2 linked regions of the Lentimonas sp. CC4 genome follow. The protein of the gene in region 1 binds, or shares a complex with, the protein of each later gene. Links are inferred from orthologs where the notes say so. Each region holds a gene or a part of one and is shown in the gene's direction. Other genes may lie near its edges.

Evidence for each region.
Region 2: the proteins of tig (region 1) and rpsG are in contact, whole or in part, in a crystal structure (PDB 3GTY), measured with the Thermotoga maritima proteins. The link is inferred for Lentimonas sp. CC4 from one-to-one orthologs. Residues at the interface, in WP_004081061.1 of Thermotoga maritima: Glu122, Val124, Val129, Leu130, Tyr133, Glu188, Gly259, Ile262, Tyr263, Glu266, Ser270, Glu273, Gln274, Glu277, Arg308, Gln311, Ile312, Ser315, Tyr316, Glu325, Arg329, Arg336, Leu363, Phe366, Trp367, Arg373, Leu377, Arg381, Leu384, Glu387; in WP_004081843.1 of Thermotoga maritima: Lys34, Lys52, Lys55, Glu59, Arg62, Gln63, Glu66, Asn67, Lys69, Val71, Arg95, Ala109, Lys110, Lys111, Gly112, Arg113, Pro114, Glu117, Glu121, Ile124, Ala125, Tyr127, Asn128, Asn129, Thr130, Gly131, Lys135, Asp139, Arg142, Met143.

What each region holds. Positions count from the first base shown.
Region 1 is NZ_CACVBO010000001.1:2,731,129-2,742,475, forward strand. Bases 3,556-6,477 are described here. They hold tig (trigger factor), read left to right. Parts: upstream 3,556-4,308; coding sequence 4,309-5,646; downstream 5,647-6,477. Other genes in these bases: GZZ87_RS11785 (hypothetical protein), read left to right, coding at 3,557-4,114; GZZ87_RS11795 (ATP-dependent Clp protease proteolytic subunit), read left to right, coding at 5,739-6,335; clpX (ATP-dependent Clp protease ATP-binding subunit ClpX), read left to right, coding at 6,364-6,477. Outside these bases: GZZ87_RS11760 (FAD-binding domain-containing protein), read right to left, coding at 1-290; GZZ87_RS11765 (cryptochrome/photolyase family protein), read right to left, coding at 298-1,833; GZZ87_RS11770 (hypothetical protein), read left to right, coding at 1,973-2,170; GZZ87_RS11775 (hypothetical protein), read right to left, coding at 2,219-2,851; GZZ87_RS11780 (thioesterase family protein), read right to left, coding at 2,975-3,403; more of clpX, read left to right, coding at 6,478-7,761; GZZ87_RS11805 (hypothetical protein), read right to left, coding at 8,592-8,780; GZZ87_RS11810 (HEAT repeat domain-containing protein), read right to left, coding at 8,823-10,967. UniProt on the Bacillus subtilis protein: Involved in protein export. Acts as a chaperone by maintaining the newly synthesized protein in an open conformation. Functions as a peptidyl-prolyl cis-trans isomerase.
Region 2 is NZ_CACVBO010000001.1:755,937-758,839, reverse strand. It holds rpsG (30S ribosomal protein S7), read left to right. Parts: upstream 1-1,166; coding sequence 1,167-1,640; downstream 1,641-2,903. Other genes in the region: fusA (elongation factor G), read left to right, coding at 1,698-2,903; rpsL (30S ribosomal protein S12), read left to right, coding at 760-1,134; rpoC (DNA-directed RNA polymerase subunit beta'), read left to right, coding at 1-575.

The sequences.
Region 1 (11,347 bases):
GCGTCGTAGTGGTATTGTTGATACAGCTGATCTAGGATTTCTGGTGCGTTGCCGATACGTATGATGAGCGGCTGGCCGAGTGTGTCGAGGAGTGCTTGATTGAGTTCTCCGAGTGATTGCGCCAGGAAGCTGTAATGGCGATGGCTCAGGTCGGGTTGTTGCCATAGCTCTGGCTCCAAGATGTAGAGCGGCAGCACGGGGCCGTGTGCGGCGGCGGTGTGTAATGCGCAGTGATCATGCACGCGTAGGTCGCGCTTGAACCACACAATCTGTAGAGTGCTTTTAGACATGTCGGGCTTAAACGATTTCTGATGCTGCTAGCTTGTTGAAGAAGCGCTGACTGTCATCTTGGGTCGCAGATATTTTCTCCGAGGACATTTTAGCGAGTGTTCGATAGCTCATGCCCATGCGCGGGTTGCTGCTGAAGCGTTGCTGGTGGCGCAGCATGAAATCCCAATAAAGGTAATTGAAAGGACAGGCATCTGGGCCGTTCTTTTTAGACACTTTGTAGCTGCATCCCTTACAGTAGTCCGACATGCGATTGATATAAGCACCGCTGGCGGCGTATGGTTTGGAGGCCAGTTGGCCGCCGTCGGCAAATAAAACCATTCCGCTGACATTGGGTAGTTCGACCCATTGGTAGGCGTCAGCGTAGACGATCCAAAACCATTCGTTCACTTCGTCTGGTGCGAGCCCGGCGATGAGTGCGAAATTTCCGATCACCATTAATCGCTGGATATGGTGTGCATGGGCGTTTTCTTTTGTCTCAAGTATGCATTGCCGCAAGCAGTTCATCTTTGTTTTTCCCGTCCAGAAGAAGTCGGGCAGTTTGCGGTCTGCTGCTAGATGGTTCGCGGCTGCGTAGTTTGGCATTTTCAGCCAATAGATGCCGCGCACGTATTCGCGCCAGCCGAGAATTTGCCGAATGAAGCCTTCGACTGCATTGAGCGGGGCGTGACCATTTCGGTAGGCGGATTCTGCTTGTTGGATGCATTTGAGTGGGTCGAGCAACCCACAGTTGATGTAAAAACTCAGGTGGCTGTGATACATCCACGGTTCACCTTGTAGCATGGCGTCTTGGTAGTCACCGAAATGGCAGAGGCGCTCGGCGATGAATTGATCGAGGGCTTGTTGTGCTTGCTCTGCGGTGACCGCGAAGTGAAACGGCTGTAAGTCGCCGAAATGATCGTTGAAATGTGTTTCGACCAGCTCCAGCACTGCTTGCGTGATGCTGTCGGGCTGGCTGATGTAAGTCTGGGGGACTTCGAGGCCTTGCTTCGGTGGTTTGCGATTGTCTGCGTCGTAGTTCCATTGGCCTCCAGTTGGCGCTTCGCCGTCCATTAGGATGTTATGCTCGCGGCGCATTTCACGGTAGAAATACTCCATGCGCAGTTGTTTGCGGCCGTCTGCCCATGTTGCAAAGCGCTCTTTGGTGCAGAGGAAACGATCGTCGGGACGTATCTCTACTGTGAGATCGAAGTCAGTTTGCCAGCGTTCGACTTCTTGGAGCACGTCGTATTCACTGGGTTCGGTGAGTATGACCTTTTCGGGGGATAGCTGGGCGATCGCACGTTTTAATTCGCCGGTAAAGCTGCCGCCATTATCGGGGGCGTCATAGTGTGTGTAATGCACACGGTAGCCTTTATCACGCAGCTCTTGAGCAAAGTGCCGCATGGCGGAGAAGATGAATGCGATCTTCTTTTTGTGATGCTTGACGCGATTGGCTTCGCTGCGGACTTCGCACAGCCAAATGCAGTCGGTCGTCGGGGAGACGTCAGTGAGGCTGGGTAAGTTGTGGCTGAGCTGGTCGCCAAATATGAATCTTAATCTCATGCTAGCCAATTAACGTATATAACGTCGATTAGCTTACAGGGTAAATGAGTTTGAGGCGTTTGTTTTAGTGACACTGAAGTGACTCGCTCCGCGCTGCGGACTGACGACATGCTATGTGGCGACGAGGTATTTGACAGGCGTGGTTGACTTTCGCGTGAAGGTTTGGGACATCGCTGCGGGCTATGCGCTGTGCGCTGGTTCAGGTGTGAACTTTAAATTCTTGGAAGAGATCCCGTTCCCGTTGAGAAACTCTCATCCACAGGCGGATTTTTGTCCGTATCTCGCAGGGACGACGGAGGCATTCTGCGAGGAGCTTAAGGCTGCGCTTTGCACGTAGCGAGAGAGGTGGTTTTTTAAGTAGGTGGAGCGGAGCTGTTGGTTGATTCTAGTTTTTCGCGGTATTCATTCTTTGTGCAATGATGACGAGTTCTGTTAGGGTGTTTTCTACATTACCGCGGTGTGGATCAAAGATTCGCTGTTGTTCGTCATAGGGGCCTTCTAAATATTTAATGCAACTTTCAGAAATTGAGATGCGACCAAATTTCTTTCTAATTGGTGGGTAGTTCTGATCGAAGTGTGTGATTCGATTAATTGTGCCATCTTCAATTAATGACAGTATGTGTTGCTGATCTTGCATTTTGACCCAGAAGCGAGAGTCGAAGTATGTGTTTCCTGTGAGTGTGTCACCTTTTTTGCCGATTCCGATTTTCCATAGGAATATTCTCATTTTATTGCGGCGGGTTATTTTTATGCTGTAAGGAGTTGGATTCTTTAGCGTGACGGTTAACGCATACCAAAAGCATGGGACAGCACTCCGGTTAATGTAAAAGCTGTCCCATACGACCTGAAATGAGCAGGGCATTTCAGATATTTTCATATTAAAGTTTCTGAGTTCTTTGAATCCTTTTTGTGAGAGTTCAATTTTTTCAGATCTAAATAGTAAACTGTAAATTGAGTAGCTAGAAATAATTATCAAGAACCCGCCGATCCCAGCTGCCCAGATTTCTGGGATGTCCATTCTTGGGGCGTTCTTTTGGGGGAGCGATGAGGTCGTGTAAATGTTCAGACCAATCAGTAGTATCATACCTGCAAGTATCAGGTGTGTGTAGAACTGACTATTCCGCTTAAGTGTTTTTTTCACCTACAGTTCAATTGGCTGTGCATCCTCTGGTTTCCACGCGGCGTCAATCTTTGCGAGGAATTCTTCCGGTGGGCGCAGGCCTTTGCCCTTGGTATCCATGAAGCCGTGGCTGGTGCTGCCGGTTGCTAGTAAGGTATCGCCACGGCGCACTTCGTAGTCGAAGCGGAAGCGGGCGCGCGGTTTTTCGCGCATGAAAAGGTGGACGTCCAAGCGGTCGTCGAAGCGGGCGGGGCGTTTATACTCGGCGCTGACGGTGAGGACGGGGAGTCGCAGGCCGCGTTCTTCGATTTCGAGATAGGGGATGCCGATTTGATCGAGCATCAGGATGCGTGCGGTTTCGAACCAGACCAGATAGTTGCTGTGGTAAACCACGTCCATGCGGTCGGTTTCGGCGTAGCGAACACGTATGTGCGAAATTGTGTGAATCATTGCGCGCCAGTGTGTGGACTGCCGTGGCAGGTGTGAAGAGTGAAATGAGTGGTGTGTGTGTTTAACCGTGGTTAAAAATCCGGCGGATTCGGCACACACGCAGACTTGCCTTGCTTGAATTTCCGTTTCACCGTGCGCGCATTCTTTAGGACTATGAAAAAATTTGATCGAATCTTTGTATATATAGTGGGCTTCATTCTGGGGTCGTTGCTGGTCTCGATGATTATGAAGCGGCGGGCGCTCAAAGAAGAGGCAAGCGTGGATCCGTGGGTGACGCATAATGCGGCAGCGGTCGAAGCGGGAGCGGAGGGCTTGCCAGTGGGATTGCCGGAGGTGATACAAATTGGTAAGATTCTAGACTTCGGCTACTTGCCGAACGAGGAAGAGGCGCACAGTCGGGTCTGGCATTTGAATTTTGCGGAGAGCTATCCGTATGTCCGGGTGGTGGAGGATATGTCCACGGGCGAGTTTTCTTACATGGCGGCGGATCAGATATTGATCGAGCTGGCGGACGGAGTGGATGTCACCGCGCTCAAGCCGATGCTCGACGAGTTGGGCTTGCGCTTACGGATGTTTAATCGAAAAGATCAGATCGCGGTGGTTGGAGTATTGAGCACGCAAATCGATGCGGTGCCGGTTACAATTGAGGCGTTGCAGCCGTATTCGGAGCTATTTCAGTCGGTTGGGCCGGATGTGATCGAGTTCAAATAGTCCGCTGCGAGGCGTCTAATGTCGCTTTTTTAGCGGCTGGACGTGAGATTTTGGCCTGAATTTCGTTAAAAAGATGCGAGAGAGAAGAATATGGCTTCTGAGGGCAACATAGGCATTGACCGAAAAAAACCTTTCCACTTTTATAGCCCGCTTTTTCCTACACCTGCCCATATTGGGCACTATCAATTATTTTTATGAGCACAGTTAAAACCGACGTCCAAGACATTACAGAAACACGCAAGACGATTACCGTGAGTGTCGCTGCCGCAGAAATCGCTGCAATCGATGCGCAACTGATTAAAGATTTCCAGCGTGATGCCAAGATTCCTGGCTTCCGTCCTGGTAAGGCTCCAGAGAACATGATCCGTATGCGCTATGCAAAGGATCTTAAGTCAGAGCTCTCTCAGCGTGTTGTCTCTAAGGCACACCAAGAGGGTGTCGCTAAGTCCGATTTCGAAGTCTTTGGTGTCGTTGATTTGAACGAAGGCGAAATTTCTGCTGATTCTGATGCAACTATCATTTTCACAGTGGATGTGCTTCAAGCTTTTGACCTGCCTACATACGAAGGCCTGAAGGTCACCAATGAGCCGACTGAAGCGTCTGCTGAAGACGTTGACAAAATGCTGGAGCAATTGCTTAGCCAGCGTGCCGAGTTCAACGTAGCTGAGAAGGCTGCTGAGAAGGGTGACTACGTTCGTTGCTCCTACGAAGGTAAGATCGGTGATGAGCTGGTGGCAGACCTCGTTCCTGAAACTCCAATGTTCGGCACTCAAAAAGTAACATGGGAAGAAGCCGGTGCAGAAGGCACTCCTGGTGTTCAAGCAATTGTTGACGGTGTTGTTGGCATGAAGGCTGGCGACGAGAAGGAAGTCACCATGGAATTTCCTGAAGACTTCAAGCCAGAGGCACTTGCTGGTAAGACAGCAGTTTACGTCATTAATGCAGAAGAAGTTCGCGAAAAAGTCATGCCAGCGATGGATGACGAATTCTTCAAGAGCGTGCAGGTTAAAGATGAAGCTGAGTTGCGTGAGCGCATCGGCGAAAACATCGAAAACCAAAAGAAGCAGCAGAACATGCAGGCTGAGCGTCAGCAAATTACTGAGCAGTTGCTCGGCAGTGTCGAGTTCGCGATCCCAGAAAGCGGTATCGAGAGCGAAACAGACGCCGTGCTTCGCGACTTCATGCAGCGCAATATGCAGCAAGGCGCTTCTGAAGCAGATTTCGAAAAGCATAAGGAAGAGCTTCACGAAGGTGCGACTAAGGCAGCATTTGATCGTCTCAAGTCCCGCCTGATTCTCAGCAAGATTGCTGAAAAGGAAAAGGTGCAGGCAGAGAACGATGACTTCAGCCGCATGATCATGATGGAAGCCCAGCAGTCTGGCGAAAAGCCAGAGAAGATTGTGAAGGAGATTCAGAAAGATCAAAGCCGCATCAACCGCATGCGTAGCGAAATCCTCCTCGGCAAGACTATGGACTTGATCCTAGAGAAGGCTGAGCGCGAAACAGTTGCAGCAGCAACTGTTGAGGCGTAGTCTTTTTTTCAAAAGCATTGGATAATCTGCGCCAAACTGTTACGGTTTGGCGCAGAATCTGCATATAAAACAATTTTCATTTATAAACTATCGTGAGTTACGTTCCACTACCTACAGTCTATGAGCGCGAGGGTCGCACCGAGCGCGCTTGGGATATTTACAGCCGTCTATTGCGCGATCGCATCATTTTCATCGGCACGCCGATCAATGACTTCGTCGCCAATGCAGTGGTTGCGCAGATGCTGTTCCTCCAGATGGAGGATCCAAAGAAAGACATCAGCCTGTATATTAATTCTCCAGGCGGTAGTGTCACGGATGGAATGGCGATCTATGATACGATGAATTTCCTCCAATGTGACATCGTCACCTACTGTGTCGGGCAGGCCGCCAGCATGGCGACTCTGCTACTCGCAGCGGGCACGCCAGGTAAACGCTATGCGCTGCCAAATAGCCGCGTGATGATGCACCAACCAACAGGTGGTGCGACGGGGCAGACCTCTGACATCTCGATTGCTGCGAAGGAGATTCTTCGCTGGCGCGCGCAGATGAACGAGTTGATGGCAGTTCACACCAAGAAGACTGCTGAAGAAATCGCCGCCGATACGGATCGTGATTTTTATCTGACAGCAAAAGACGCATTGGCTTACGGAATCGTCGATAAGGTGATCGAGAATAAGCCAGTCGCTTAAACATTTAGGAACAGAGAATACTACTGATATGGCAAAATCCACACGGATGACTTTTTGCTCGTTTTGCGGTAAAGCGCAGAATGAGGTTCGCAAGATGATCGCAGGCCCAGCTGGGGTTCACATTTGCGACTCTTGTGTCTCAGTGTGCAAGACCATCATTGATCGCGAACTCGCTACGGCTGCTGAGGAAAGTGGTGAGGTTGCCGCGCAGGGCGCTGCTGCAACTCCAGGGGAGGAAAGTCTCTTTAATGTGCTTAAGCCAGCGCAGATTACTGCTGGTTTGGATCAGCATATCATCAGCCAAGATTACGCGAAGCGTGCGTTGGCAGTTGCAGTGTATAATCACTACAAACGCTTACGTTCGGAAGATCGTATCGCAGGCGCGAATGAATTTTCTGATCTCGACGGTAAATTTGCTGATGTTCAGGTCGAGAAGAGTAATATCTTGCTACTCGGCCCGACCGGTAGTGGTAAGACGCTCCTCGCACGCACGCTTGCTAAGATGCTGGATGTGCCGTTTGCGATTGCCGATGCCACGACTTTGACCGAAGCCGGTTATGTGGGTGAGGACGTTGAGAACATCGTTCTTCGCCTTCTCCAATCCGCTGATTACGATGTGAAAAAAGCCGAGTGCGGCATCATTTACGTCGACGAAATTGATAAAATCGGTCGCAAGACTGATAACGTATCAATCACTCGCGATGTTTCTGGTGAAGGTGTGCAGCAAGCGCTACTTAAGATTCTTGAAGGCACGGTTTGTAATGTGCCGCCACAAGGTGGCCGCAAGCACCCGAATCAAGAATACATCCAGTTGGATACGTCGAATATTCTCTTTATTTGCGGCGGTGCGTTTGTAGGTCTGGATAAAATCGTTCAAGGCCGTATCGGCTCTAAGGCGATGGGCTTTGATACACAGCACAATCTGCGTCAGGACGAAGTGCCTCTCAGTGAATTGCTGCGTGATACGCAGCCAGAGGACTTGGTGCATTTCGGTATGATACCTGAATTTATAGGACGTTTGCCAATGGTCGCCGTGCTCGATGAATTGAGCCGTTCTGATCTAGAGCACATCTTGCAGAACACGAAGAACTCGTTGCTTAAGCAATACGGTAAGCTCTTCCAGATGGAAGGTGCAAATCTTCACTTTACACGCGATGCCGTTGCTGCGATTGCCGATAAGGCGATTGAGTTGAAGACGGGTGCCCGTGCGTTGCGCTCGATAATGGAGCGTATCATGCTGGATGTGATGTATGACCTTCCGCAGACTGAGAATGTCGATGAAGTGGTGATCAATCGCGCTGCCGTTGAAGGCCGTGGCAAGCCTAAGATCAAGCTCCACAAGGTGGTGGATGAGGTAAAGCCAAAGGCGAAGGAGTCCGAATCGACTGATTCGAAAGAAGACAGTAGCCCTGCTGACGCAGCGTAGTTTGTTGGATCGATTCGCTTGTGAGTCGGTTACTTTTGAGAGCGTAGGGTTGTTTTGCACTATGCTTTTCTATCCGTTTATTTCGACATGCGTGATGCTACTTGCTTTGTAGGGGTGCTGCTTGCGGCACCCGCGATGGCGGGAGGCGTTACGGAACCTTGTGTGCATGTGGCCTTTGCGCGGTCTTCGCAAGCAAAGCCCCTACATTGGTCTAGCTGTTGCACGGCAGTGTCCATCGCTTCTTATTTTGTAGGGGGCGTGCTTGCGCGAACCGCGAAGGCGGGAGACGTTGCAGAGCTTTTGTGAGTTGTGGTGTTGTCGCGGTCTTCGCGAGCAAAGCCCCTACGTGGTGTAGCTGTTGCACTGCAGTGTCCATCGCTTCTTATCTTGTAGGGGGCGTGCTTGCGCGAACCGCGAAGGCGGGAGACGTTGCAGAGCTTTTGTGAGTTGTGGTGTTGTCGCGGTCTTCGCGAGCAAAGCCCCTACGTGGTGTAGCTGTGATGTGCCTTGATTGCGCGACTGTTTGATCGCCAATTCTAACCTTGTAGGGGCGTGCTTGCGCGAACCGCGAAGGCGGGAGACGTTGCGGAGCTTTTGTGAGTTGTGGTGTTGTCGCGGTCTTCGCGAGCAAAGCCCCTACGTGGTGTAGCTGTTGCACGGTAGTGTCCATCGCTTCTTATCTTGTAGGGGGCGTGCTTGCGCGAACCGCGAAGGCGGGAGACGTTGCAGAGCTTTTGTGAGTTGTGGTGTTGTCGCGGTCTTCGCGAGCAAAGCCCCTACGTGGTGTAGCTGTGATGTGCCTTGATTGCGCGACTGTTTGATCGCCAATTCTAACCTTCTTCGACCAGAGTGGCGCCTTTAATCAGGCGACAGAATTCCTTTTTTGTCAGCTGCTTGTGCGTGCCGTCTTTGGTGAAGGCATCTTCCATTACCTTAAAGTCTACGGAGAGGCGTTCTAGTTCGACAATGCGAAGGTAGGCGGTTTCGTTTTTCCAGATTTGTCCCTGTTTTAGTTTCATTGCGATAGTGGGTCGTTGTATTTATTGGTAGCCGAGGCGTTGTTATTGCCCGGCTTGGGCGCGTTTCATTGCGCGGGCAGCGTCTTCGGGACGGTTGAGTTTTCCGTAAGCGAGGGAGAGGTTATACCATGCGCGACTGTAGCGTGGCTCGATGGCGACGGTTTCTTCGAGGAAGCCGACGGCACTTTCGAGATCCTGTTGTTCAGCGGCTAGTAAGCCGAGTGAGTAGGGGAAGCTTGGATTCTTTGGAGCTAATTCCCAGCCTTTGTAAAGTGAGCTCTTAGCCTCGTCATTCAGTCCAGCGCTGCTTAGGAGGATCGCTGACTGATGATACATCTCTGGGTTGAGTTGATCCAGTTTGATGGCGCGCTCGATGTATTGCGAAGTATCGGCTGGGCGTCCTTCCTTGCTGGCTTTGTTGGCTAGCATGAGGAGGCTCTGTGGACGGTCCATGTTGAACTCGATGTATTCATCCCACTCCTCGCTAGCGTTGGAGTCAGGGATCGGCAGATTGGCGGCGGCGAGACTACGGGCGGCGGCGATACGCACGCCGGCTATACTGTCGCTGAGTTTTTCGATGGTTTTGTTCTTCGGGTCGGTAGGATCCAGTGAGCCGAGTGCGCCAACTGCGCGGGCACGAACCATCGGACTTTCGTCATCGAGTAGTGGACGTAGCGCGTTGACGGCTGCCTCGTTGGGTAAGTAGTTTGCGAGCAGTCCAGCGTAAGTTGCGCGCCAGCCTGGAAGATCCTCGTCCTTTAATAGTTTGAGAAGCTCGGTCAGGCCTGCTGGTTCGTAGTTGTGGGCTGCAGCAACGGCACGGGCGCGGATGCGTTGGCGGTGTGTGCTCATCTTTTCGCCATACCACTTTTCAGCGTGCTCAACTGCCCAGTCGACACTTTCATCGGTATGGCACTTGTTGCAGGCATTCGGGATGCCGAGTTCTTTAGTTAGCAATGGATCGGGCGATAGGAAGGCATGGTCGGCACGTGGGTCGACTTGCATGTAAACGGTCTTTGACATGTGGCAGTTGACGCATTGGTTGCCAGTGCTGCCTTCCTTGTGGAAGCTGTGTGCGAGTGGTTCGATGACGGGTGCGTTTTCATCGCCCCCAGCGTGGCAACGTATGCAGAGCAGGTTGTTTTCGATCGGTAGGATTGTTTTGAGTGTGTGCGGATTGTGACAATCTTTGCAGCTTACACCAGCGTGCGCCATGCGGCTCATTTGGAATGAGCCATAGACGAAGTCTTCGTCGAGGATTTGTCCATCGTGATGGTAGAGGTTCGGCTGATCTGGGAATGAGAGCGCGAAGTGATCGTGATAATTGTCTCCAGGCAAGAAGGCGTCGTTTGTTAGCTGATCGCGTCGAGAGTGGCAAGTCGCGCAGTTGTGCTCGGTTTGAATGGCGGTCAGCTGGGTTAGGCCTGTTGTGTTGTCGCCTTCTTTTGCCGCAGCGACGTGCTCCTCTAGCCCAGTGTGGCACTCTGCGCAGGCGAGTCCTTGTTGTGTCCAGCTGGAGTGGTAGGTGTCAGCCTCGAAATCAAAGTTCTTTTTATATTCGGTGGTGTGGCAGTAAGCGCAGTTGGCATTCCAGTTCATGCCTTGACCGATCCAGTGTCCCCATTCGCCTGGAAGGCGGTCTTGGCCTGCGTAAACATCAACCCAGCGATCTTCGAGCACGTCGTAAGTGGCGCTGATGGTTTGAAACTTGTTACCAGGAATCAGTGCGAGATATTGGCGCAGGGGCGTATAGCCAATCACGCCGACTAGGTCGTAGGTGTCGATCTTGCCATCGTCGTGCAGGACGCGTAGCTCAAAATTTCCATCGGTTTCGGCCATTTCGTAGGTGACGCCAGATTCCTGTATGCGGCGGGCAGGCGTGAATGCTGGTCGGTCGAGTTCGACCGATACCGGGCGATTTGCCTTTGCGTGGTGGCTGGTCTTCCAATCGGCTACGGCGTCCGCGTGGCATTCGACGCAGGCCTCGGGCCCTATTTTGGCTTGGCGCTCTGGATTGTGGGAAATTGCGAATGTGCCGGGGGCGTAGCTCGTCGTCTCTGCACTTGCTGCCTTCTCGGTCGCGGGGTAGCTGGCGGCTTCCTTTTTGTCGCAGGCGGTAAATGAAAAGAGGGAGAGGCCTAGTAGTAAGTGGATTGGCCGGACGGTCTTAATGGAAAGATAACACATTGGGTTGAATCGTCTCAAATGCCTGCGCGGGGTCAAGGCTGATAGCCTCCTCGGTATATTTAGAAGCAGATTGTGGAGGGGGTGTTAGATATTCAAATATCAGATCGAGCGAAACAGGCACAAAAAAGCCCCGTCCGAAAACGAGGCTTTAAAGAATACCCAGACCGGGGGTCGTTCCGAGCGAAGCGACATGACCGGGCGCGAAGCGAACCGGACCACCGCAGGTGAGTCCCCTGGAAACCGAGAATCCAGCAACAGAGGCACAAAAAAGCCCCGTCCGAAAACGAGGCTTTAAAGAATACCCAGACCGGGGGTCGAACCCGGACGCCCGAAGGCACAAGATTTTGAGTCTAGCGCGTCTGCCAATTCCGCCATCTGGG
Region 2 (2,903 bases), 2.0 Mb from region 1 along the record:
TCCAGGGTGTTACCATTAATGATAAGCACATCGAGGTGATCATCTCGCAGATGCTCAAGAAGGTTCGTATCACTGATCCAGGTGACTCTGACTTCTTCTGGGGCGAGCAAGTTGACCGCTTCATGTTCATGAGCGCCAATGATCATATCGAAGATGCTGGTGGTATGCCTGCAGAAGGTGAGCCAGTGCTCCTCGGTATTACTAAGGCGTCACTTGAGACAGAGTCCTTTATCTCTGCCGCGTCCTTCCAGGAAACCACTCGTGTTCTCACTGACGCCTCTACATTGGGCAAGGTTGATAACCTCAAGGGCTTCAAGGAAAACGTCATCATGGGTCACTTGATTCCAGCAGGCACCGGCCTACCAGTTTACCGTAACCTCCGTATCGATACGCTCGGTGCTGAATCCGTTAAATTGTCACCCGAAGAAGCTGCAAAGCTTGTCGAAGGTGTGTCGATCCCAACACCAGAGCCAACTGAAGAAGCAGCCACTGCGACTCCTGAGGCCGCGACTGAAACAGAAGAAGCACCCGCCGAAACCGCCGAGGCTCCTGCCGACGCCGAAGAAGCTAGCTAACCCGTTTCAATCTTTTACAGAGGCGAGCGGATCTTGATTCGCTCGCCTCTTTTTATCACTCACAAATTCAATCTTAGATTATCGCGATTTTGACGCCGAAAAAAATGCAAGAATAATCCTTGCACAGCTTTTTCAAAACGCTACTTTCGCCGTCTTTCTCAAAATCCAGCGATTCATATTTTCAATGCCTACAATTAATCAACTCGTCCGCAATCCGCGTATTGTGCAGAAGGAGAAGACGAAGTCACCAGCACTTCGCGCTAATCCATTCCGCCGCGGCGTCTGTGTCCAGGTCATGACACGCACACCTAAAAAGCCGAATTCCGCTATCCGTAAGGTGGCAAAGGTTCGTCTTACTAATGGAATCGAAGTCATCGCTTACATTCCCGATGAAGGTCATAACCTGCAGGAGCACAGTATCGTTCTTGTTCGTGGTGGTCGTGTAAAGGACCTTCCTGGTGTTCGTTACCACATCGTTCGTGGCACACTTGACTGTGTTGGTGTTGAAAAGCGCCGCCGTAGCCGTTCCAAATACGGTGTCAAGAAGCCTAAGTCTTAAGGACGCGAATTAATCTTTAAACGTATTTTATTATGTCACGTCGTAGACAAGCCGTAAAACGCCCAATCATTCCTGACCCACGCTATAATAGCGAATTGGTCACCAATCTCGTTAACATGATCATGGAGCGCGGTAAGCGCACTGTGGCTCAGCGCATCGTATATAACGCTTTCGAGCGTGTAAGCGAAAAAATCGGCAAGGGTGATCCTGTTGATTTGGTAATGGGCGCACTCGAGAATGCACGTCCTAAACTTGAAGTGAAGAGCCGCCGCGTAGGTGGTGCTACATACCAAGTGCCGGTCGAAGTCTCTTTTGAGCGCCAGCAGAGCCTCGCCTTCCGTTGGATGGTAGCAGCTGCTCGCAAGCGCAAGGGCGTTCCTATGAACGAAGCACTTGCTGACGAAATCGTCGATGCCTACAATAACACTGGCGCGATCGTTAAGAAGAAGGAAGAAACTCACCGTATGGCTCAAGCAAACCGCGCGTTTGCTCACCTGCGCTGGTAGTTTCGGCTCCTGCTTCGCCCTCCTGTTCTTTTCCAGTCCATCTCAATGTCCGCTACTATGTCAGCCAGTGTAAACTCGTCGAAACGTAAGTTCCCTTTGGAGCATACGCGTAATATCGGCATAGTTGCACATATCGACGCGGGCAAGACGACTACGACCGAACGCATCCTCTTCTATGCAGGCGTCGTCCACAAAATGGGCGAAGTGCATGAGGGGAGCGCGGTCACGGATTGGATGGAGCAAGAACGCGAGCGTGGTATTACAATTACCTCAGCCGCAATCTCCTGTAACTGGACGAATCAGCACGGGCCTTATGCCGGGATTCGTAACCAGATCAATATTATCGACACCCCCGGGCACGTCGATTTTACAGCCGAAGTGGAACGTTCACTTCGTGTGTTAGACGGGGCGGTCGGCGTATTTTGCGCCGTCGCCGGCGTCCAACCACAGTCCGAAACGGTCTGGCGCCAAATGACAAAATACAATGTCCCGCGCATTGCATTCGTCAACAAGATGGACCGCACTGGTGCGGACTTCTTCGCAGCCATCGAAACGATGCGCGAACGCCTCGGTGCTAATGCACACCCGATCTTTATTCCGATCGGTGCAGAGGAAGATTTTAAAGGTGTCATCGATTTGGCCTCTTTGCAGGCGATCATTTATGATCCTGCAGATGAGTCTGGTATGACAGTCGAGGTGACTGATGTGCCTGCCGACTATGTCGATCAAGCTGCTGAGTATCGCGAAAAGCTCGTCGAAGCACTTGCTGATTTTGACGAAGCGCTCGCTGATAAATATCTCGAAGGTGAGGAACTCACTGCGGATGATATTCGTGCTGCGATTCGCACCGCGACCATTTCGATTGATTTCTGTGGAGTGATTCCAGGCAGTGCCTTCAAGAACAAGGGCGTTCAGTCCGTGCTTGAATCGGTTGTGAATTACCTGCCTTCGCCGCTGGATCTTCCGCCTATGGAGGGTGAAGACCGCAAGGGGCGTCCCGTTGAGATCAAGCCTGATGATAATGCAAAGCTGTCTGGTTTGGCATTTAAGCTGATGAACGACGGTTACGTCGGTAAGCTTGTATTTTTCCGTGTTTATTCCGGTTCCATTTCCAAAGGTTCCGTATTGCACAACCCGCGCACGGGTAAGGTGGAGCGCATCTCACGCCTGCTCGTGATGAAGGCGGATGCCCGCGAAGATATCGACACTGCATACTCGGGTGACATTTGTGCGCTCGTTGGTGCGCGCGACGTCGTAACAGGT